Regions from separate parts of the Staphylococcus muscae genome, predicted to be linked through region 4. Evidence: predicted binding sites of a transcription regulator. Region 4 holds the regulator's gene; each other region holds the start of a gene.
The links. Region 4 encodes LexA, which represses DNA repair genes until DNA is damaged. Its sites were predicted from a motif close to CGAACATATGTTCG; they were not measured.
Positions count from the first base shown of each region.

Region 1: the regulator LexA is predicted to act here: its motif matches at 4,235-4,248, upstream of recA (recombinase RecA).
Region 2: the regulator LexA is predicted to act here: its motif matches at 4,142-4,155, upstream of C7J88_RS00075 (YolD-like family protein).
Region 3: the regulator LexA is predicted to act here: its motif matches at 729-742, upstream of uvrB (excinuclease ABC subunit UvrB).

Region 1 is NZ_CP027848.1:269,232-275,487, forward strand. It holds gene yfmH (EF-P 5-aminopentanol modification-associated protein YfmH) at 1-44, shown strand, start outside; gene ymfI (elongation factor P 5-aminopentanone reductase) at 41-742, shown strand; gene C7J88_RS01285 (YmfK family protein) at 791-1,624, shown strand; gene C7J88_RS10680 (helix-turn-helix domain-containing protein) at 1,641-2,036, shown strand; gene pgsA (CDP-diacylglycerol--glycerol-3-phosphate 3-phosphatidyltransferase) at 2,076-2,660, shown strand; gene C7J88_RS01300 (CinA family nicotinamide mononucleotide deamidase-related protein) at 3,028-4,179, shown strand; gene recA (recombinase RecA) at 4,387-5,442, shown strand; gene rny (ribonuclease Y) at 5,723-6,256, shown strand, end outside.
Region 2 is NZ_CP027848.1:7,826-14,081, forward strand. It holds tRNA gene C7J88_RS00040 (tRNA-Asn) at 28-102, shown strand; tRNA gene C7J88_RS00045 (tRNA-Ser) at 104-192, shown strand; gene C7J88_RS00050 (competence protein ComK) at 449-1,093, opposite strand; gene C7J88_RS00055 (IDEAL domain-containing protein) at 1,314-1,532, shown strand; gene lplA (lipoate--protein ligase) at 1,604-2,596, opposite strand; gene C7J88_RS00065 (YkvS family protein) at 2,787-2,972, shown strand; gene C7J88_RS00070 (CPBP family glutamic-type intramembrane protease) at 2,979-3,581, shown strand; gene C7J88_RS00075 (YolD-like family protein) at 3,678-4,088, opposite strand; gene C7J88_RS00080 (GNAT family N-acetyltransferase) at 4,243-4,806, shown strand; gene C7J88_RS00085 (ABC transporter ATP-binding protein) at 4,811-5,461, shown strand; gene C7J88_RS00090 (ABC transporter permease) at 5,458-6,225, shown strand.
Region 3 is NZ_CP027848.1:1,888,815-1,895,070, forward strand. It holds gene C7J88_RS09275 (YfbR-like 5'-deoxynucleotidase) at 1-364, shown strand, start outside; gene C7J88_RS09280 (CsbA family protein) at 370-603, shown strand; gene uvrB (excinuclease ABC subunit UvrB) at 805-2,787, shown strand; gene uvrA (excinuclease ABC subunit UvrA) at 2,793-5,636, shown strand; gene C7J88_RS09295 (SHOCT-like domain-containing protein) at 5,640-5,987, shown strand.
Region 4 is NZ_CP027848.1:653,243-659,498, reverse strand. It holds gene C7J88_RS03140 (amino acid permease) at 1-1,032, opposite strand, end outside; gene C7J88_RS03135 (catalase) at 1,250-2,746, shown strand; gene rpmG (50S ribosomal protein L33) at 2,828-2,977, opposite strand; gene rpsN (30S ribosomal protein S14) at 3,138-3,407, shown strand; gene guaC (GMP reductase) at 3,488-4,465, shown strand; gene lexA (transcriptional repressor LexA) at 4,558-5,181, opposite strand; gene sosA (DNA damage-induced cell division inhibitor SosA) at 5,324-5,542, shown strand; gene C7J88_RS03105 (DUF896 domain-containing protein) at 5,708-5,944, shown strand; gene tkt (transketolase) at 6,056-6,256, shown strand, end outside.

The DNA.
Region 1 (6,256 bases), 380 kb from region 4:
TAGAGAACGTTGTGGACAGTCGTTTGGAGATTAAACCGTCATGAAGGCACTCGTTGTAGGTGGCTCCGGTACGATTGGTACAGCGATTGTACAAGATCTATTATCACAAGGTTATGAAGTCATTCTTACGTATTATTCGGCTTCCTATGCACATTTGCAAGAACAATATGAAGGGCAACCCGTTCAACTCGTTCAACTTGATGTGTCTCAAATGATTGATTTTGAACAATTGGCATTTATTCACAACTTAGATGCACTCGTTTACGTGAGTGGCCGTAGTCTATTTGGTATGTTACAAGATATGTCGGACGAACAAATAGACGAAACCTATCGCATGCATGTCTTTAACTTTATTAAGCTCTGCCAGCACTTTGTGAGTCAACTGATGACGCAGCCACATGGACGTATTATCGTCGTGTCATCGATATGGGGTGAGGCAGGAGCAAGCTTTGAAACAATCTACTCAGCGATGAAAGCGGCGCAGATTGGTTTTGTAAAGGCATTGAGTCAAGAGTTAGCACTGACATCTGTTACAGTCAATGCGATTGCGCCGGGTGTTGTGTCAGGAGATATGACCAATCAGCTTGATGATGAGACACGCACAGCGTTGTTAGAAGAATTGCCACAGAATCGTTTCGTTACAGCAGAAGAAGTAGCACATGCGGTTAATTATTTGTTATCTCCACGTGCACAAAGTGTGACAGGAACGGTTCAACGTATTAATGGTGGCTGGTACACATAATTGCTATAATATGAGAAAAGAGATGATTGCTTAAAGGGGTGAGCAGGGATGTCGATGACTGAAAAAAAAGAATGGTACTTGGAATATGATATCAATAAGAACCGTGCGGGTTTGCTTGGGGATGTTTCAAGTTTGCTCGGTATGATGGGAATTAACATCGGTTCGATCAATGGGATTCAGACGTCAACACGTGCATTCATTATCAAGTCGGATAGTGAAGAAAAAGTGAAGCGTTTTGAAACTTTGTTAAAAGAAATCGATGATATTTCTTTAAATGTGTTGCGACCACCTGAATTGAAAGATAGATTAGCGGTTCGACACGGACGTTATTTAAAACAAGATGAACAGGATAAAAAGATATTTCGCTTTGAACGAGATGATCTTGGTTTACTTGTAGACTTTATGGCAGAATTGTTCAAAGAAGAAGGACACAAGTTGATTGGTATTCGTGGAATGCCACGTGTTGGTAAAACTGAGTCAATTGTAGCAGGAAGTGTATCTGCACATAAGCGCTGGTTGTTCATCAGTTCAACATTGATCAAACAAACCGTGCGCAGTTCATTGATCAAAGGGGAATATGATAAAGATCATGTTTATATTATCGATGGTGCAGTTACAGCAAGAGAGCAAAACCCTAAGCATCAAGAGTTAGTGAGAGAAGTGATGACATTGCCATCCGTCAAAGTGGTTGAACATCCAGACTTGTTCGTTGAAGCGAGTGACTATCAAATGGATGATTTTGACTATATCATCGAGTTACGTGCAGAAGAAAATCAAAAAATTGCATATGAAGAAATGAAGAAAAAAACAGTGAAAAGTAAAAACAATCTAGACTTTGGCGATCCATTCGGTGGATTCGGAGATGGTTTCGGTGGTTTTTAAGTAGGAGGTTGAATGATTGAAATTGATTGGTGAGGTGTTACAGAGTAAGAGAGAGCGTTTAGGGATGACTTTATCTGAGTTAGAAACACGCACACACATCCAACGTGAAACATTGATTGCAATAGAAAAAAATCAATTTGATGCTTTACAACAACCTGCATATGTAGCTGGATTTATTCGCAAGTACGCACAAGCGGTAAATATCGACAGTGTTCAACTCCTTGAGAGACATCAAGATGAACTGCCTGAAACAAACCGATTTGCAACGAAAGCACTGCGACAACTTTCTACTTCTACTCATCTTGGTACAGTTCCAAACCGGGATCGAGAAACAAAGCAAGTTGCGATGATTATTGCAAGTTTTATGGCAGTATCTGCAGTTTTTTGGGCTGTTTTAGCACTTGTGTTATAATGTAGCGATATAAATAGATTATTGAAAAGAGGATGAATCATGAACATACCGAATCAGATCACATTATTTCGAGTGATATTAATTCCTCTCTTTATGTTGTTTGCGCTTGTTGATTTTGGCATGGGACAGATGACATTTTTAGGTGGACAAGAGGTACGAATTGAATTTTTAATCAGTGGATTGATTTTTATTGTGGCATCAATCAGTGACTTTGTAGATGGATACTTAGCACGTAAATGGCAACTTGTGACGAATATGGGTAAATTTTTAGATCCACTTGCTGACAAATTGCTCGTTTCTGCTGCACTTATTGTTCTCGTTGAGCTTGGATTAACAAATTCAGTCGTTGCGATTATTATTATTGCACGTGAATTTGCAGTAACAGGCTTACGTTTACTTCAAATTGAACAAGGTTTTGTGAGTGCAGCAGGACAATTAGGTAAGATTAAAACAGCAGTAACAATGGTTGCACTTGTTTTCATTTTATTAGGCGAACCATTGAGTCAATGGATTGGTTTCTCACTTGGTCAAGTGCTATTGTATATCGGTGTATTTTTCACAATTTTATCTGGTGTAGAATATTTCTATAAAGGCCGAGATGTTTTTTTACAAGATAAACAATAATTGCGTCTTAAAAACGATATACCGTGTTTGGGAGTGGGACAGAAATCTTTATCACTATAAAAGATTTCGTCGTCCCACCCCGGCAAGGGTGAATAGAAGTGAAAAAGTTTTTAAAAACGTAGTTTCACTTCAGACACCTACTGCCAATATACTGATTTCTATATTCAAAAGGAACGGGGTGAGCACTATGTCTCAGCCCGTTTTTCATTTGGGAAATAACAAGTGTTATATGCAAGCAGATATGAGTCGTACAATCCCAGTGTAAGGTATAATAAACAAGCCAAGTTATTGGGAACTGATTGTCAGACTCTCAGAGCACAACTTTATCATAGAGAGGGATTTGTATTTGAACAAGGAGGAAATGGGAATGAAGGTTTGTATTATTGGTGTTGGATCTGAGCTGTTACTCGGTCAGATTGCAAACACGAACGCACAGTATATATCACGTGTATTAAACGAAGCGGGTCATCACGTATTAGAACATATCGTAGTAGGGGATAATCCAGATCGGTTAAGACGTGTTACAGAACGTGCAATTGCACAATATGATGCAGTGATTTACACTGGTGGTCTCGGACCGACAAAAGATGACTTAACGAAACAAACTGTGGCAGAAGTAATGAATAAACAATTAGTCATGGATAAAGAAGCCTTGGCATTTATCGAATCTTATTTTGCTTCACAAGATAAAGTAATGACACCGAACAATAAACAACAAGCACTCGTCATTGAAGGATCAGATGTGTTGGTGAATCGTGTTGGTATGGCACCAGGCATGTATATTGTTTATGACAATACACATATTGTTATGTTACCCGGACCACCAAGTGAGATGAAGCCGATGGTAGACAATGAAATGATGCCATTCTTCACCCAATCGGATCAAACAATATTCTCAGAAGTGCTCCGTTTTTGTGGAATTGGTGAATCACAAGCTGAAACAGAACTATTGGACTTAATCGATGCACAAACAAATCCTACCATTGCGCCTTTAGCTGGGAAACATGAAGTGACGATTCGCTTAACAGCAAGCGGTGAAAATAAAGAAATTTGTCAACAGCTTATTGCACCTATTAAAACAGAAATTCTGTCTAGAATTGGCGCATATTATTATGGTTCAGATGATATTAAACCCGAAGAAGCAGTAATGAACGCGCAACATGAAACAGTAGCCGTGTACGATGCAGTGACAGATGGTTATTTGAATGTACGATTAAAACAAGCGGATCAGCAGAATTGTATACAAGGTTATATGTTACATCATCCGACGTATATAGATATGAATGCATCTAATGAAGACAAGGTACGCACAAGCGCACTGTTCGTCCAATCGTTATTTGACACGACACAAGCGGTGAGTCTATTTTCAGAAGACGAAACAGTCTATATAGGATTTTTAGATGGGCAGTCGTTTGAAATGAAAAGTTTTAAAATGGCTACATATCGTAACTTGATACGTGATCGCAGTCAAAATTATGTACTGATTGAATGGTTGCGATGGTTAGAGAAACAGAAGTAAGTAAAAAAATAGAAAGTACGTTTGTTCGTATAGGTGTTATAAAACTGTAAAAAAGCGAACAAATATTCGCTAAACCACTTGTAATTTTATGTTGAAGCTTGTATAGTATATATAAATCGAAAAAGCACAAACAATCTACTAAAAAGATAAAACACATATGAAGATAACGCATGCGTATAAATCAACTCATTCTAGGAGGTACAATCATTGGATAATGAACGTCAGAAAGCATTAGATACAGTAATCAAAAATATGGAGAAATCATTCGGTAAAGGTGCGGTAATGAAGCTTGGTGATAACAAAGACCGCAATGTTTCAACAATCTCAACAGGATCTGTGACATTAGATAACGCATTAGGGGTAGGTGGTTACCCGAAAGGACGTATTATCGAAGTATACGGACCTGAGAGTTCTGGTAAAACAACTGTTGCACTACATGCGATTGCAGAAGTGCAAAAAAATGGTGGTGTAGCTGCATTTATTGATGCTGAACATGCGCTAGACCCAGTGTATGCAGAAGCACTAGGCGTAGATATTAATAATCTATATCTTTCTCAACCGGATCATGGGGAGCAAGGCCTAGAGATTGCTGAAGCATTTGTTCGCAGTGGTGCTGTGGATATCGTGGTCGTTGACTCCGTTGCAGCATTAACACCAAAGGCAGAGATTGAAGGGGAAATGGGTGACACGCATGTTGGTTTACAAGCACGTTTGATGTCACAAGCATTGCGCAAACTTTCAGCTGCGATTTCAAAGTCAAAAACGACTGCTATCTTTATCAACCAAATTCGTGAAAAAGTTGGCGTTATGTTCGGCAACCCTGAAACAACACCGGGCGGTCGTGCATTAAAGTTTTATAGCTCTGTTCGTTTAGAAGTAAGACGTGCTGAGCAGTTGAAACAAGGTCAAGATATTGTTGGTAACCGAACAAAGATAAAAGTTGTAAAAAACAAAGTAGCACCACCGTTCAAAGTGGCAGAAGTTGATATTATGTACGGTCAAGGTATCTCTCGACAAGGTGAATTAATCGACTTAGGTGTCGCACATGATATCGTTGATAAGTCAGGTGCATGGTATTCTTACAATGGTGAACGCATGGGTCAAGGTAAAGAAAATGTTAAACTTTTCTTGAAAGAGAACCCACAATTAGAAGCAGAAATCAATCAAAAATTGCGTGAAAAACTTGGCATTGCTGGTGATGTTGATGCTGAAGCTGAAGCTGAAGAACATTCAGAAGATGCAGATACATTGTTTGATGCATAATATGATATAGAACTAAAAGATGGAGTGGCTTTGGCTACTCCATCTTTTACTGTCTTAATTAAACAAAATATCGGGCCTTACTCATTTTTAATGAAAATTGAATAATTGATAATATCACCTATCTAATAACTGAATAATTGCATAGGTTATACGGACTCAAGTCTTGATTTTTCCGATTTTAAAACGTACAATTATGTATGTATGATTTTTAGTGATATTCATATAATCATATAGAAGTGTTTATATACAGAATCAAATCCTAGAAAAAGGAGGTGTTTGTGTGAATTTATTAACCCTCTTACTCATTTTGCTGGGTATTATTCTAGGAGTTGTTGCGGGGTATTTTATCGCTCAAAATTTAATATATCAGAAGCAGATACAAGCGAAAAATACTGCTGAAGATATTGTTCAACAGGGGAAAAAAGACGCTGAAAATCTCAAAAAAGAGAAGTTGCTTGAAGCGAAAGAAGAGAATCAAAAAATTCGTGAGCAAGTTGAAAGCGAACTTAGAGAACGTCGTGGTGAACTTCAACGACAAGAATCCCGACTTCTTCAAAAAGAGGAAAACTTGGAGCGAAAATCTGATTTACTCGATAAGAAGGATGAGATTTTAGAGCAAAAAGAATCTAAACTTGAAGAAAGACAACAACAAGTAGATGCAAAAGAGAGTAGTGTTCAATCAATAATAATGAAACACGAACAAGAATTAGAACGCATCTCCGGTCTCACACAAGAAGAAGCACGTAATGAGCAATTACAACGTGTTGAAAATGAATTGTCACAAGATATTGCAGTGCTTGTTAAAGAAAAAGAA
Region 2 (6,256 bases), 650 kb from region 4:
ATTTGTGTTAAGAAAACTTCATATTAATCCACAGTAGCTCAGTGGTAGAGCTATCGGCTGTTAACCGATCGGTCGTAGGTTCGAGTCCTACCTGTGGAGCCATGGAAACGTACTCAAGTTGGCTGAAGAGGCGCCCCTGCTAAGGGTGTAGGTCGCGAGAGCGGCGCGAGGGTTCAAATCCCTCCGTTTCCGTAAAGAAAAACACCATTATATTACATAATATAATGGTGTTTTGTTGTATTTTGGAAAACCATTTTTAAGGTGGGATAGCATAATATGTTGTCTCACCTTTTTCAATTGCAAAAAGCGCATCTGTCTCTATCGTTTGAAATACTAAATCAAAACAAACTGGAGACATAATGCGCTTATGAAAAATAATGTTTAGAAAAATAGAAATAAGAAGTTTTGTAGGAAGTTTGAGTGAAGATGAAAAAAGAGCATAAGATGGCTAATAGCTTTTAAAAGGGGGGGCTTCTGCAATCTTTTGGTGATAATAACGTTGTTCAGCATTGAGTGCAAGTCGTATGTCTTTAAGTGTTTTAACAAATTCTCTCACAATATTTATCAATTCTTCATGCTGTGTTTCAGTGTATTTTTTAACAAGTTCGCCTGCTTCAATCTCTTGGCGTAATAAAGTATATGCAAGATGTATACCATTTTGATATTGATGGAGAAGGGTGTATTGAGAGACATTCACAATAAGTGTATGACCACCATGTAGATAAACTTTTGATTTACCTGTTTTATAGTGTTCAATTCGACGAACATACTCGACGTTAAACCAACAGCTTTGCTGAACACGGTCAGAGTGTGTGGAGAAAAAAGTAGCGGTTTTGGCTTCTGGGAGAAAGAAAGGGGGTTTGCTTGAAATGCCAGTCAGTGTCTTAACTTCGGCTTTGATATGTGGATAAGTGTTGTAACGGTAGCGACATGCCAATTCTATTAAACGTAGTGGGCGCATATTTTTAGTTTTTCGCTTGCCATTGCTATATAGGAGTTCGGTTCGTGTGAACATTCCTTCCGACCCACTAATCGGTTTGATAACCATAACGTTTGGATCAATGACATGGCTTATTTGATTTTGTTGACTCATAAGGTATCATCCTTTCATATTTTTAGTCTCTCTTTATAAAATTAATTATAAAACGTAAAGGAAGTTTGTCAACGAAGGAGTCAGAAAATTTTAAATAAGAATATTTTATTTTTATTGTTTCTAAACTTGAAAAAATTCAGAAAACTTATTGCATTTTGAATTTGCTTTCGGTATACTGTTTATTATCAAAAACAAAACAACACTATGAGGAGGAAACATCATGAAACATAAGATTGATGTGAAGCAACAAGTACCCGTCAACCCGATGCAAGCAGTTAACAGATTAGGTGCAGAACTTGTAATTGAGGCAGCACTTAGACAGCACAGAAAGGCAGAATTAGAGCAGTTGATTGATCAGGCTTTATTAAACAAGAACGAAGCAGATTTTATGATGTATACAAACGAATTTAATGAGTTGGAGGCGCAAAACATTGTCTAATTCCTCGAGTCATTCCATGAAAGAATAAACAGGACCATTCACCGTATTATTGATGAATTGTCCTGTTATTTTTATACCATTAAATCAATGAGTTCATCTTTTGGAATCGCACCAAAATAATGATGGATATCATAATCTTTTAAAGCTTCATGAATCGCTTGTTTTTGATGTGTAACACCTTCAAGTGCACGTTCTAATTCTTCAATATTTCCTTCTCCAAAGAAATCTCCGAAAATTTTAGCGTGTTCGATTTGTCCTTTTTTAACATCTAATTTAATTTGAACAAATCCTTTTTCGAATTTATGTTCACGTTCAAAGTTATATTTTGGATTTTTGCCGTAATTCCAATCCCACGTACGATATTTTTCGTTAGCCAATTGCTCGATATTTTTCCAATCTTCGTCACTTAAAGGATATGTTTCAACGTCTGAGTCACCAAATAGTTGTTTTAAAATAATTTCTTTAAATGTATCAATATCGATCGGTTCATCTAAAAATTCAACGATATTTGCGACACGTTTACGTACAGATTTAACACCTTTTGATTGTATTTTGGCAGGATTTACTTTTAAGGCGTTTTGTACTTCGTCTAGCTCGCTGTTTAACATCAACGTTCCATGACTAAACATACGATCTTTTACTTTTACCATTGCATTACCGGAAATTTTTGCTTGTCCGACTTGGATGTCATTGCGCCCTGTCATTTCCGCTTGAACACCCATTTTATTTAATGCATCAACAATTGGTTGCGTGAATTTTTTGAAGTTATGGAAGCTTTGACCGTCATCTTTTGTAATAAAGCTGAAGTTTAAGTTGCCGAAATCATGGTATACGGCACCGCCTCCAGATATACGGCGTACAACATCGATATTATTTTCATCAATATAAGATTGGTGTACTTCTTCAATTGTATTTTGGTTTTTTCCGACAATGATGGATGGTCTGTTAATATAAAATAAAAAATAACTTTCATCATTATCCATAGGTACATTTTTCAGTACGTATTCTTCCATAGCAAGATTTAGCGTGGGATCTGTATTGTTATTGTTGCTGATAAATTTCATTATTTTACCTCTCCTTTATTCCCAATATGCCCTTAAATATAGTTATGCACCATTTTCCAATTTTTTTCCAATAATTGAACTTTGATGGTGTGATATTATGGCTAAATCATAAAAAATGACAGAAATAGTTTATTTAAGATGTAAACTTTAGTACAATATAGTCTAGTTAATTTCTAAGGGGGCGAATGTGATGACAATAGCAGAAGTAGGCGACATTGTAGAATTTCATGATGGTCTGAAAGGGAAAGTCGAAAAGATTAATGATAACTCTGTCATTGTTGATTTAACAATTATGGATAACTTTGCGACACTTGACTTACCTGAAAAAACAGTCATCAATCACAAACGATATAAAATTGTAGAACAAAAAGGATAAGGTATTATGAAAACAATTAACAAGCCGCTACTATGGTTTATTTCAAGTTTTATTGCTTTTCACATCATATTAATGGTTATGTGGGGACAACATAACGTCTACTGGCAATTGTACACAGGCATCATGCTCATTGCAGGTATAAGTTATGTGTTCTATCAGCGTGATATTACTTCAAAAAGACTTCTTACGTCGATTGCAATAGGCTTAGTGACAGGTGTGATACTCGTACTCATCCAAGTCGTATTCTCTCTCATGACGAAAGATTTAACGTATTTATCGTTAATCAAACAGTTGTCGCGTACGGGCGTGTACTTTAAATGGCAAATGTTAGTGACTTTGCTATTTGTCATGCCATGTCACGAACTGTATCTTCGCTCAATCCTTCATAAAGAGTTAGACCGAAGATTCCATCATGCATGGATTAGCATTTTAATTTGTGCAATTGTATCTAGTACATTCTTTATCTACTTAGACCGTTGGTGGATTGTTGCCTTTATTTTTGTATGTCAACTCGTATTGGGTGTGAGTTATACTTACACAAGACGTATTGCAACAACAACGGTTGCGCAAATTGTAGCGGTCGTTATTTTATTAATATTTCATGGTTAATCGGGCGTATGCCAACCATTTACTTTATCTTAATTTATAAATACGGATTTTTGAACCCAATGAAGGTGTTCAAAATCCGTATTTTTATGTTTTTTTTCAATCAATATGACAGAGTTGTTGAAAGGAAAGTGTCACGGGCTGATGTGTATGTGTGTCCGTGATTGTCAAAGTTTGATTTTGTGAATGAATATATAGAATAGACCCTTCAATCGCATGTATAGCACCATCTGACCAGTACTGAAAAACACCAGATGTATGGGTAGATAACTTGAGATGTAACATGTAATTCAATTCATACAACTGGTCTTCACTTAGAATAGGTTGGGATTGTTTGTGCTGTGATTGTTCCACCTTTTTCAAGTGTTCGAATTGTTCGGGTAAGGTAGCAAAAGGCGCCCATTTGACGATACCACGTCCTTTAGGGATATTCGTTTTCAAATATTCTCTTGGTATTTTACGATAGTCTGTCTCATATTGATAATGTTGGGGTAAAGATTTATCTTTCATAGCTGCACCTCAATTGTTATTATAGAACATGTGTTCTTATTTTGTGAAGAGTAAGAACGTACATTCGTTTCGTATTGAAACAATTATTTTAAAAAATTGAAGGAATTAGGCTACAATAAAGACGTATTGTTAATTAGAAAAGGAGTGTAGATAAATGATTCGATTGGCAGAAGAAAAAGACCGACATGCCATTGCAAAGTTGACATATATGATTTGGAAAGATATGGAGTTAGAAATTGTGACACGTTACTCAGAAGAACAAGTGATTGCGGCAATTGAAGATAGTACAGTTAACGCGCATTATCGCAATCATTTCAGTCATGTGTCTGTTTATGAAATAGAAGGTGAAGTAGCAGGCATGATTATTGCATATCCTGGTCGTGATGAACAAACTTATGAAGCCGCTTGGGAAACACTAGAAGCTGCGCAAAAAATCCCGTTATCAACGACAACACCATTACCGATTATGGAAGCGGATATGACAGATACTTATATAGAATCAGTAGCAACATTCCCGCAATTTCGTGGACGTGGTGTCGCCAGTAAGCTTCTTAATCATTTGATGCAAAGTGAGCCAGGAACGATATGGAGTTTAAATTGTGATTATGATAATAAAGGCGCATTCTCTCTATATAAAAAGTTAGGCTTTGAAGTAAAGTCTGAAAAGAAGCTTTATAATCATCATTATTATTATATGACATATGTAAGTGAGGCATAGTGGAATGTTAGAACTTAAAAATATAAGTTATGAAATTGATAAACATCCAATTATTCGAGACTTATCGATGACAGTACAAAAGGGAGAAGCTATTGCTGTCACTGGACCGTCTGGTAGTGGAAAAAGCACTTTATTACGACTCATAGCTGACCTGATTAGTCCGACGAAAGGGGCATTGTATTTTGATCGTCAGCCTTATGATGTATATACACCAGAAGAATTAAGAACTCGAGTGAGTTATTTATCGCAAAGTATTGCATTATTTGGTGAGACGATTGCTGATAATTTGAGTTTTCCATCTACTGTGCGAAAAGATCATTTTGATAAGCAACGTGCACAAGAGCTTTTGGAAGCGGTAGGCTTAGGTCATTATCAATTGTCAGATCATGTACAGCGCATGTCAGGTGGTGAAAAGCAGCGTGTCACTATTGCACGACAGCTCATGTATCAACCTGATGTTTTATTATTAGATGAAGCAACAAGTGCATTGGATCATCAAAATAGTATGCGTGTTGAACAACTTATCTTTGATTTCGTTGCAAAAGGGACTACTGTTCTGTGGATCACACATGATGATGAACAGAGTCATCGCCATTTTGATCGTCAAGTCGTCATAAAAGATGGGATATTGCATAAGGAGGTGGCGCTCACATGATGAGTACGACTTCGCTTGTATTAACAGCGCTGTTATTGTTAGTGCCGATTATGATTTCTTATAAAGAACGATTGTACATTGCGAAAGACTTGATCGTTGCGGCTGTTCGTGCAGTCATCCAACTTGTCATTATCGGTTATATGTTAGAGTTTGTATTTAAACTGGAAACAACTTGGATAGTGTTGGGATTAATTCTTGTCATTATGATTAATGCAGCGGCGAATACGATTAAACGTGCGTCATCTATTATGAAGCATGTTTTCTGGATTTCATTTGCTGCGATTATGTCAGGGGCAATGATTTCGTTAGGTGGTGTTCTGTTAACGGGTGCTATCAGTATGAAACCCAATGAACTCATTCCGATTGCAGGTATGGTTGGAAGTAATGGAATGATTGCAATCAATTTAAGTTATCAAAACTTAGATCGCATTTTTACGAAAGAGACTCCGGCCATTGAAGCAAAGTTATCATTAGGTGCAGAACCAATTCTTGCAGCGAAAGATGCCATTCGTGAAAGTATTAAAGTAGCAATTGTGCCAACGATAGATTCAGTCAAAACTTATGGTCTCGTGTCCATTCCAGGAATGATGACCGGATTGATTATTGCAGGTGTGCCACCGTTAGAAGCAATCAAATTCCAACTGATGGTTGTATTTATTCATACAACAGCGACGATTATTTCGGCATTTGTGAGTACATATTTGAGTTATCGTCAGTTTTTCAATCATCGTCATCAATTGATACAAATAAACAAAGAATTATAAAAAGAGACACATCCTATTATGATGAGAATAG
Region 3 (6,256 bases), 860 kb from region 4:
TCAAGTTGAAGAAGAAATGGTCGAGACATTTATCTCGGAAGAAATCCCTGAGAGCTATCAGGACATATATCGCCAACGCTTACAAGAAGGTAAGGATGATTCATTAGAAGGTCAAATTCTATCTGTTGCTGACAAAATTGACTTGCTGTATGAGACATTCGGCGAAATTCAAAAGCGTAATCCAGAACCGCTCTTTTTTGAAATTTATGAGATGAGTTTAGAGACGATTATGCAGTTTGATCATTTACATTCTGTCCAAGACTTTATCGATAATATTATTCCTGAGATGCTCACTGAAAAATTCATTCCACGTACAGAGTTGCGTGAAACGACGATGCATATATTAAACAATAGAAAGCAGTGATCGAAGTGATATGGTATGCGTTAGCCGCTTTTTTTCCATGTGTGTTAGTTGTAATACTCAGTGCAATCACACGAAGTAAATGGATTGGTACGTGCGTTACGCTTGTTTTGATAGGGGCCTCGGTTTATAAAGGTTTCTTCCATGATGAATGGATTATCTTTATAGATGTTGCATCCATATTGGCAGGCTATATCATTGTAGATTCACTACAAACACATCAGCGAGAAGATTTTAAATGAGTTGAATAGACTGTCATAATTGATACCGTTTAGAACTGTTTATGAGTTTTAGACGGTATTTTTACGTTTTTGACATCGTTTAAAAGATAATAAGAAAAGGGTATAGAGCAATGAAATGTTAAAAACGAACAGATGTTTGTATTTTTATATTGAGTTTTGGTAAAATAACAGTACGATTATGTGATGAGAGGGCGAGTATGCATGGAGCATCATGATTTTAAAGTAGTATCTCAGTTTGACCCACAAGGTGATCAACCCCGGGCCATTGATGAGTTAGTACAAGGGATTAAAGATGGCAAGCGTCATCAGACTTTGTTAGGGGCAACAGGAACAGGTAAAACATTTACGATGAGCAATGTCATCAAACGTGCAGGGAAACCAACATTAATCATTGCGCATAACAAAACGCTAGCAGGTCAATTATATAGTGAATTTAAAGAATTCTTTCCTGAAAATAGAGTTGAATATTTTGTCAGTTACTACGATTATTATCAACCAGAAGCATATGTACCATCAACGGATACATTTATTGAAAAAGATGCATCGATTAATGATGAGATTGACCAGTTACGTCACTCCGCAACAAGTGCATTATTTGAACGTGATGATGTCATCATCATTGCAAGTGTCAGCTGTATTTACGGTTTGGGTAACCCGGAAGAATACAAAGACTTAGTTGTGAGTATCCGTTCAGGTATGGAGATGGATCGCAGTGAACTACTGCGTAAGTTAGTCGATGTACAATATACACGCAATGATATTGACTTCCAACGTGGGACATTCCGTGTGAGAGGAGACGTTGTGGAAATCTTCCCAGCATCTCGTGATGAACTGTGTATTCGTGTTGAATTTTTCGGAGATGAGATAGACCGTGTCAGCGAGATTAACTACTTAACAGGGGAAGTATTGAAAGAACGTGAGCATTTTGCACTCTTCCCAGCATCTCACTTCGTAACACGTGAAGAAAAAATGAAAGTCGCAATTGAAAGAATTGAAAAAGAATTGGCTGAACAACTTGAAAAATTGCGCAGTGAAAACAAACTTTTAGAAGCACAGCGCTTAGAACAGCGTACAAACTACGACCTTGAAATGATGCGTGAAATGGGCTTCTGTTCAGGGATTGAGAACTACTCAGTGCATCTTACGTTACGTCCGCTTGGTTCAACCCCTTATACATTACTCGATTATTTCGGTGATGATTGGTTGATTATGATTGATGAGTCCCATGTAACGTTGCCTCAAATTCGCGGGATGTATAACGGTGACAAGGCGCGTAAAAACGTACTTGTTGAACACGGTTTCCGTTTGCCAAGTGCACTGGATAACCGACCATTGATGTTTGAAGAATTCGAAGAGAAGGCACATCAGTTAGTTTATGTTTCTGCAACACCAGGCCCATATGAGATGGAACACACTGACGAGATGGTCGAACAGATTATCCGTCCAACGGGTCTATTAGATCCTAAAATTGACGTGCGCCCATCTAAAAATCAAATTGATGACTTGTTGAGTGAGATTCAAGCACGTGTAGAACGTAATGAACGTGTCTTAATTACGACATTAACCAAAAAAATGAGTGAAGATTTGACGACTTATTTGAAAGAAGCAGGCGTGAAGGTGAATTACTTACACTCCGAGATTAAGACGTTAGAACGTATTGAAATTATTCGTGACTTGCGCATGGGAACTTTTGACGTTTTAATCGGTATCAACTTGTTGCGAGAAGGTATCGATATTCCAGAAGTTTCGCTTGTCGTCATATTGGACGCTGACAAGGAAGGGTTCCTACGTTCAGAACGTTCACTGATTCAGACGATTGGACGTGCAGCGCGTAATGACAAAGGTGAAGTAATCATGTATGCGGACAAGATTACCGATTCGATGCGTGTAGCGATTGATGAAACAGAACGTCGTCGAGAGATTCAAATGGCCTATAACGAAAAACATGGCATTACACCGAAAACAATCAACAAAAAGATTCATGATGTGATCAGTGCGACTGTGGAAACGGACGAGACAAATGAAGCAGAACGTAAAGAAGTGCCGAAGAAGATGACGAAGAAAGAACGTCAAAAGACGATTCAAAATATCGAAAAGCAAATGAAAGAAGCAGCGAAAGCACTAGATTTCGAGAAAGCAACAGAATTGAGAGACTTATTATTTGAACTTAAATCAGAAGGGTGACATACATGAAAGGACCATCAATAGTAGTGAAAGGGGCACGCGCCCATAATTTAAAAAATGTAGATATAGAGTTGCCTAAAGATAAATTTATCGTGATGACAGGTCTGTCAGGGTCGGGTAAGTCATCGCTAGCATTTGATACGATTTATGCTGAAGGGCAAAGACGCTATGTGGAGTCTTTGAGCGCATATGCACGACAATTTCTAGGACAGATGGATAAGCCGGATGTGGATACGATAGAAGGGCTATCACCTGCAATTTCAATCGATCAAAAAACAACGAGTAAAAACCCACGTTCGACCGTTGCCACAGTAACAGAAATATATGATTATATTCGCTTATTGTATGCCCGAATTGGAAAACCAATATGTCCAGAGCACGGTATAGAGATTGAATCGCAAACCGTCCAACAGATGGCAGACCGCATTATGGAATTGGAAGAGCGTACAAAGATTCAGCTGTTAGCGCCAGTCGTGAATCATCGAAAAGGGACACACGAAAAATTATTGACAGACATTAGTAAAAAAGGTTATGTACGTGTCCGATTAAATGGTGACATCATGGATATTACTGATGTACCGGCACTTGATAAAAATAAAAACCATACCATTGAGATTGTCGTCGATCGTCTCGTTGTAAAACCCGGCATTGAAACACGTTTAGCAGATTCTATCGAGACAGTACTTGAGCTATCAGAAGGACGTCTTGTCGTAGATGTTATTGGTGGAGAGCCACTGGAGTTTTCTGAGAAACATGCATGCCCAATCTGTGGCTTTACAATTGGTGAATTAGAACCGAGAATGTTTAGTTTCAACAGTCCTTTCGGCGCATGTCCAACATGTGATGGCTTAGGTCAAAAACTGACAGTTGATGTAGACCTTGTTGTTCCTGACCGTACGAAAACACTGGCAGAAGGTGCGATCTTACCATGGGAACCAAAAAGTTCTGACTTTTATCCAACATTATTGAAACGTGTATGCGAAGTGTACAAAATCAATATGGATAAACCATTCGGCAAGTTGACAGAACGTCAACAGAACATTGTTCTTTACGGTTCAGGAGATAAAGAAATTACATTTACTTTTAATTCACGTTCTGGCGAAAAGCGAAAACGTACGATGCCGTTTGAAGGTGTCGTACCAAATATTGAACGCCGTTTTAATGAATCGCCATCAGAATATACTCGTGAAATGATGCGTAAATATTTGGCGGAACAACCGTGCGAAACATGTCACGGTCAACGTCTTAGCAAAGAAGCTCTTTCTGTTTATGTAGCGGGTAAAAATATTGGAGAAGTCGTATCACAATCAATTCGTGAAGCCTTAGATTACTATGAAAACATCGAACTCTCCGAACAAGATGCGCAAATCGCACGCTTGATTTTAAAAGAAATCTCAGCACGTTTAACATTTTTAAATAACGTTGGATTAGACTATTTAACATTAGATCGAGCTTCAGGGACATTGTCAGGGGGAGAAGCACAACGTATTCGTCTGGCAACACAAATCGGTTCACGACTATCCGGTGTGTTGTATGTATTGGATGAACCATCTATTGGACTTCATCAACGTGACAACGACCGTTTGATTGGAACGCTGAAAGAAATGCGTGATTTAGGAAATACACTCATTGTGGTCGAACACGATGAAGATACGATGTATGAAGCGGATTATCTTGTTGATATTGGACCGGGTGCAGGCGTTCATGGCGGAGAAGTCGTTGCTAGTGGTACGCCGAAACAAGTAATGAAGAACAAAAAATCTCTTACAGGTCAATATTTAAGTGGTGCCAAGTTTATTCCATTACCTGAACACCGCCGTGAAGTGACTGACCGTAAAATTTCTGTAAAAGGTGCACGTAGTAATAATTTAAAAAATGTTGATGTAGACTTCCCATTATCCGTGATGAATGTTGTGACGGGAGTTTCTGGTTCAGGAAAAAGTTCGCTTGTGAATGAAGTATTGTACAAGTCATTAGCGAAAACAATCAATAAGTCGAAAGTACGTCCTGGTGATCATGATGAGATTACAGGTATGGAAGAAATCGATAAAATTATAGACATCGATCAATCGCCAATTGGACGTACCCCACGCTCTAATCCAGCCACATATACAGGTGTGTTTGATGATATTCGTGATGTGTTTGCCTCAACAAATGAAGCCAAAGTGCGCGGCTATCAAAAAGGACGCTTTAGCTTTAACGTGAAAGGTGGACGTTGTGAAGCATGTAAAGGGGACGGTATTATCAAAATTGAAATGCATTTTCTACCAGATGTGTATGTCCCGTGTGAAGTGTGTGAAGGCAAACGCTACAATCGTGAAACACTAGAAGTGACATATAAAGGGAAAAGTATTGCAGATGTTTTAGCTATGACAGTGGAAGATGCGACACACTTTTTTGAAAATATCCCTAAGATTAAACGAAAATTACAAACATTAGTAGACGTTGGTTTAGGGTATATTACACTAGGACAACCAGCGACCACATTGTCCGGTGGTGAAGCACAGCGTGTAAAACTAGCTTCTGAACTTCATAAGCGTTCCACAGGCCGTTCTATTTATATTCTTGATGAACCAACAACCGGTTTACATGTCGATGATATTCAACGATTATTGAAAGTGTTAAACAAATTAGTGGAAAATGGTGACACAGTTGTTATTATTGAACATAACCTAGATGTCATTAAAACGGCAGACCATTTGATAGATCTAGGTCCTGAAGGTGGAGACGGTGGCGGTACCATTATTGCGACCGGCACGCCAGAAGAAATTGCAGAGAACGAACAGTCATATACAGGTAAGTATTTAAAACGTATTTTAGAACGAGATCGATTACGAATGGAGGAATAGGCAATGGATACAGCAAAAGTCAAAGTGTTAGAACTCTTAGCTGATGGTAAAATTAGTGTTGAAGATGCAACATTGCTATTAGATGCGATGAAACAAGACGAAGCTTCAGCAAAAGTAGACAGTGAAGCAACTGCAAACCGTCATGAACAGATTGCGAAAGAAACAGAATTGAATGTTGAAGATTTTGTACGAGAAGCAATGCAAAATGTAACAGATACTGTGCGCAAAGGTGTACAAACTGCTGATGAACAGTTGAAAAAAGTGAAAGAAAACAATGGTGATACAGCGAATCCATTTCAACAACTTGAGAAGACATTACAACAATTGACAGAAGAATTGAAGAAGAAATAGCATTTATATCATATAATAAAAAGTCATAGGGAAGTTACGTTATCAAATGAAGTTTGATACAGCGTAGTACCCGATGGCTTTTTTATTTAGAACTTCTACCTAATCCCAAAACACTTCTGTCACAACCTCGTTCTGTCAGTGTTCCAAAAGCAGAATTCTCTTCAGAATTTCGCAACTCAACAAAATCAAAAAGCGATTTGTCTCATTGCTCTGATTCTGCTCGAATTCTAAACGCTTTTTTCACAATCTCGTTCTGTCAGTGTTCCAAA
Region 4 (6,256 bases):
AAGTAACGCATTCATAGGTAACTTTGTTTGACGGTTAATTTTGCTCAAAAACTTAGGTGCTTGTTTGTTCTCACTTAATGAATACAGCATGCGACTTGTTGTGAAAATCCCAGAGTTTGCTGCTGATAACAGTGTCGTAAGAATGACAGCATTGATGACAGAAGCTGCAAATGAAATGCCTACTTTGTCAAATACAATTGTAAATGGACTCTGTGTGATTGAGCTATGTTCGTTTAATAGAGTTGGATCTGTGTATGCAAGTATGCCAGAGATTACGGCAATTGAAAGCACATAGAATAATAATATACGCCAAAATACTTGCTTGATTGCGCGTGGCATTGACTTTCTAGGATTATCAGATTCACCAGCTGCTACGGCAACGACCTCACTACCACCAACAGAGAATCCAGCGATAAGCAGTACGCTTAAAAATCCAGAAATACCGCCAACAAATGGTGCTTCACCAACAGTATAGTTTTCAAACCCATAGTAATTCCCGCCTAAAATGCCGAAGATCATAAGTATTCCCAAAATGATAAAAATGATAATCGTCACAACTTTAACGAGTGATAACCAAAACTCTGCTTCACCAAATGCTTTAACAGAGAAAACATTCAGTAAAAAGATAATGGATAAGAAAATAATACTCCAAACAAGTGGAGAGAAGAAATGGAAGGCATCCCAATATCCTAAAACATTAGATGCAACAATTACGTCAATACTTGTTACGAGTGACCAAATTGTCCAATATAACCATCCCATAGTAAAACCTAATGATGGGTCAACAAATCGGGTAGAGTAACTACTAAACGATCCAGAAACAGGGTAAAATGTTGCCATTTCGCCGATTGATGACATTAAAAAGTACAGCATAATTCCGATAATCAAATATGCTAGGATGGCACCCCCGGGACCAGCTTGGGCAATGACACTACCAGTTGCAACAAATAGACCCGTTCCAATCGCGCCACCAATTGCAATCATGGTAATATGTCTGGACTGCAGTCCTCTGTTTAAATTCTTTTCTTCCATAAGCATCTGCTCCTCATATAATTAAAGATTTCTATCTATTGTACTTGCTATTCTTAGGATATTCAACAGGAATTTACAACTTTAAAGGAAAAAAGCGAAATTTTTCGAAAATTCGTTGATAATCATTTTTCTATTTACTTTTAAATTATAAAAAAAGGGGTATAATAAAGGTAGCATTTAATTTAGAATTATTATAAATAAGGAAGAAGGTTTTTCTATGAGTAACCATAATGATTCGAAACTAACAGGTTTATTTGGGCATCCAGTTGGCGACAGAGAGAATTCAATGACGGCAGGACAACGAGGTCCATTGCTCATGCAAGATTGGTACTTTTTAGAACAAATGGCACACTTCGATCGTGAAGTCATTCCTGAACGACGTATGCATGCAAAAGGTTCAGGTGCATTTGGAACATTTACTGTAACAAATGATATTACACAGTACACATCAGCTAAAATCTTTTCGGAAGTTGGTAAACAAACAGAAATGTTCGCACGTTTTTCAACTGTGGCAGGTGAACGTGGAGCAGCAGATGCCGAGCGTGATATTCGTGGCTTTGCATTAAAGTTTTATACTGAAGAAGGAAACTGGGATTTAGTAGGTAACAATACGCCTGTCTTTTTCTTTAGAGATCCAAAATTATTTGCGAGCTTAAATCATGCGGTTAAGAGAGATCCAAGAACGAATATGCGCAGTGCTCAAAATAACTGGGACTTCTGGACATCTTTACCAGAAGCATTACATCAAGTGACAATCTTAATGTCAGATCGTGGTATTCCTAAAGGTTATCGTCATATGCACGGCTTTGGGTCACACACATATGCGATGATTAATGATAAAAATGAACGTGTATGGGTGAAGTTCCACTTCAGAACACAACAAGGCATTGAAAACTTGTCGCCTGATGAAGCAGCGCAAGTCATCGCAAATGATCGTGAATCGTCACAACGCGACTTGTTTGAAGCGATTGAAAATGGTCAATTCCCTAAATGGAAAATGTATATTCAAGTGATGACAGAAGAACAAGCACGTCAGCATAAAGATAACCCATTCGACTTAACAAAAGTATGGTTTAAAGATGAATATCCATTGATTGAGGTAGGAGAGTTTGAATTAAATAGAAATCCAGATAACTACTTTATGGATGTAGAACAAGCCGCTTTTGCACCAACAAATATCATTCCAGGTATCGATTTTTCACCAGATAAAATGTTGCAAGGACGACTTTTCTCATATGGTGACGCACAAAGATATCGTTTAGGCGTTAACCATTGGCAAATTCCAGTGAACCAACCTAAAGGCGTTGGTGTAGAGAATATTTGTCCATTCAGCAGAGATGGTCAAATGCGCTTCTTAGATGGTAATGGTGGTGGTTCAACACACTATTATCCAAATAGTACAGGTGCTTTTAAAGATCAACCGGAATATAAACGTGCACCACTTGACATCGAAGGCACTGCATATGAACATGATTTTAGAGAAGATGATGATAACTACTTTGAACAACCGGGCAAGTTATTCCGCCTCCAATCACCAGAACAACAGCAACGTATTTTTGAAAATACTGCCAATGAGATGAATGGTACGACAGATGAAGTAAAACACCGTCATATTCGTCATTGTTACCAAGCAGATCCAGCATATGGTAAAGGTGTTGCTAAGGCACTTGGTATGTCAGAACAGTTAGATAAAATTTTAGGAGATTTAAAATAATCTTCATATAAAAAGGTGAGCATCTTGAATGCTCACCTTTTAACATTGTCGTATTTTTTGATTAGTCGTGTTATGCCGTTATTATTTTGTTTCTCTGTGTAAAGTGTGTTTGTTTAATCTTGGGCAATATTTCATCATTTCGATACGCTCTGGGTTTGTACGTTTATTTTTAGTTGTGATATAGTTACGGTCACCACATTCAGTACAAGCTAAAGTTACATTAATACGCATGGTTTTCCCTCCTTTAGTACAAAATAAATTGAAACCATTACGATTTAATATTTTATCATGCTTTTTAACATTTGCCAATATTTTATCTTGCGTTTATAAAAGAAAATATGCTAGTATTTAAAACGTAATGACTACGATTTATAAAAAGGTGGTATAAAAAATGGCTAAAAAGTCTAAAATAGCAAAAGAAGCAAAGCGTGAAGCATTAGTTGCACAATACGCTGAATTAAGACGCGAATTAAAAGCAAAAGGTGATTATGAAGCATTGCGTAAACTTCCACGTGATTCATCACCGACAAGATTGACAAGAAGATGTAAAGTAACAGGTCGTCCACGTGGTGTCATGCGTAAGTTTGAAATGTCTAGAATATCATTCCGTGAGTATGCCCACAAAGGTCAAATTCCAGGCGTTAAAAAATCTAGTTGGTAAAATCGATTCCCTTTGTTTACTTTATCCTTTAATGATAGTATATTATCATATGGATAAAATAAATGAGGGGTTTTTAAAACATGAAAATTTTTGATTATGAAGATATACAACTAATTCCAAACAAAAGTATCGTTAAAAGTCGTTCAGAAATTGACACATCCATCCAATTTGGACCGAAAAGATTTAAGTTACCAGTTGTTCCTGCAAACATGCAAACGGTTATGAATGAGCAGTTGGCAGAATGGTTTGCAGAAAATGACTATTTCTACATTATGCACCGTTTTGATGAAGCAGCACGTATTCCATTTATCAAACGCATGCATGAGAAAGGTTTATTCGCTTCAATCTCAGTCGGTGTAAAAGACCCTGAATTTGAATTTGTTGAAAACATTAAAGCTGAAGGATTGAAACCAGAGTATATCACAATTGATATTGCGCATGGTCATTCAGATCAAGTGATCAATATGATTCAACACATTAAACAACACTTACCAGAAACATTCGTTATCGCTGGTAATGTAGGGACGCCAGAAGGTGTTCGTGAACTAGAAAATGCAGGTGCTGATGCAACGAAAGTTGGTATTGGACCAGGTCGTGTATGTATTACGAAAATTAAAACAGGTTTTGGTACAGGTGGCTGGCAATTAGCTGCAATTAATCATTGTAGCAAAGCAGCACGTAAACCAATTATTGCTGACGGTGGTATCCGTACACACGGTGATATCGCAAAATCAGTTCGCTTTGGCGCATCAATGGTAATGATTGGTTCATTATTTGCAGCACATGAAGAGTCACCAGGTGAAACAGTTGAAATGGATGGCAAAAAGTATAAAGAATACTTTGGTAGCGCATCTGAATATCAAAAAGGTGAACGCAAAAACGTTGAAGGTAAAAAAATGTTTGTTGCACATAAAGGTTCACTTCAAGATACATTGAAAGAAATGCAAGAAGACTTACAAAGTTCTATTTCTTATGCAGGTGGTAAAGATGTCGGTGCATTGAGAAAAGTGGACTATGTCATTGTTAAAAACTCAATTTTTAACGGTGATAGAGATTAATAAAAAGGCCCGGACACGCATCATACACGTGTCCGGGCTTTTTTTTGACATTGACTGAGGAGTGCCATTGAGAGAAAAAGGTGGAAAATGGATTACATTTCTCTAAAAAGACCGACAACTTTGCCTAAAACAGTCACATGGTCCAGATAAATAGGGCTGAGCATGCTATTTTCTGGTTGTAAACGATAACGATTTTTCTCTTTAAAGAATCGCTTTACTGTCGCTTCATCTTCTTCTGTCATAGCAACGATAATATCTCCATTTTCAGCAATAGATTGACTTCTGACAATCACTTTGTCTCCATCTAAAATACCTGCTTCTATCATACTGTCACCGACAACATTTAATATAAAAATCTGGCCGTTATGTGTTGAAGTGAAATGTTCCGGTAATGGATAATACTCCTCTACATTTTCAACAGCTGTAATTGGCACACCAGCAGTGACCTTTCCAATCACTGGAACAAAAATAGTTGCTTCCATATTGACTGGTTCACCCATTAGTTCGCTCACAATCTCAATAGCACGTGGTTTCGTAGGGTCACGACGAATATATCCTTTTTCTTCTAAACGTGAAAGGTGACCGTGAACAGTTGAGCTTGAAGCTAAACCAACTGCTTCTCCAATCTCACGAACACTTGGTGGATATCCCTTTGATTGTACAACTTGTTTGATGAATTCAAATATTTCACTCTGTCTCTTCGTTAATTCCCTCATAAATAGCACTCCTCTATTGAATTTAAAGTTATTATAGCATATCACACGAACAAGAGCAAACATTTGTTCGTCTTTTTGTTGACACGGAACGCTTGTTCTGTTAGATTACTAATACAAACAAATGTTCTAGGAGTGTATGATAATGATTCAACAAAAATATTACGAGTTAACACTATTTTTAATTGTATTCTTAGTCTCTATCATCTTGTCTATTGCTTTCTTTATTATGGCAAGTCAAAATGAACAAGTAGAACAGACGTACGAAATGACAGACCACTCACTTAAAAATACAGAACAATATGAAGCAACACCTGATCATAGTAATGAAGAGAGTGTGTTTGCTATTACGTTAAGCAAATAATACTTTGATTAAAGATAAAGAAAGTTGATGACAATAAATTAGGTATTTTCAAGAGAAGTACAATGATGTCAATGTTTTCACTTTAACTTCATTAGAATGAATCGTTTGGTTTTCCGCAGTACTTCTGATATATTTTTATAAAGAAATTAACGGAGGTAATGTGGCATGTTAAGCCAAGATAAATTAAATCGTATTAACGAACTTGCAAGAAAGAAAAAAGAGCAAGGATTAACAGAAATTGAGGCAAAAGAACAATCTAAATTAAGAAGTGAATACTTAGAGACGTTTCGTGGTAGCTTCAAAGCTCAGATTGAACAAACGAAAGTAATTGACCCACAAGGTAATGACGTGACACCTGAGAAATTGAAATCAATTCAGAAGCAAAACAATTTGAGAAAGTAACTGTCACACTATTTTCATGAATATTTCAATTGAAGTATTGATTTGCTAGGTATCTCATCTGTATTTCGGGTATAATATATTTATGAAAAGAAAAAGAAAGGAAGTAATTTTATGTTTGATAAAAATGATAGTTTAGCAGTGAATACACTGCGTGCTTTGAGTATTGATGCAATTGAAAAAGCAAATTCAGGACATCCAGGTCTTCCTATGGGTGCGGCACCTATGGCATATACATTATGGACGCGTCATTTGAATTTCAATCCAAAAGCAGATCAATATTTTAATAGAGACAGATTTGTCTTATCTGCTGGA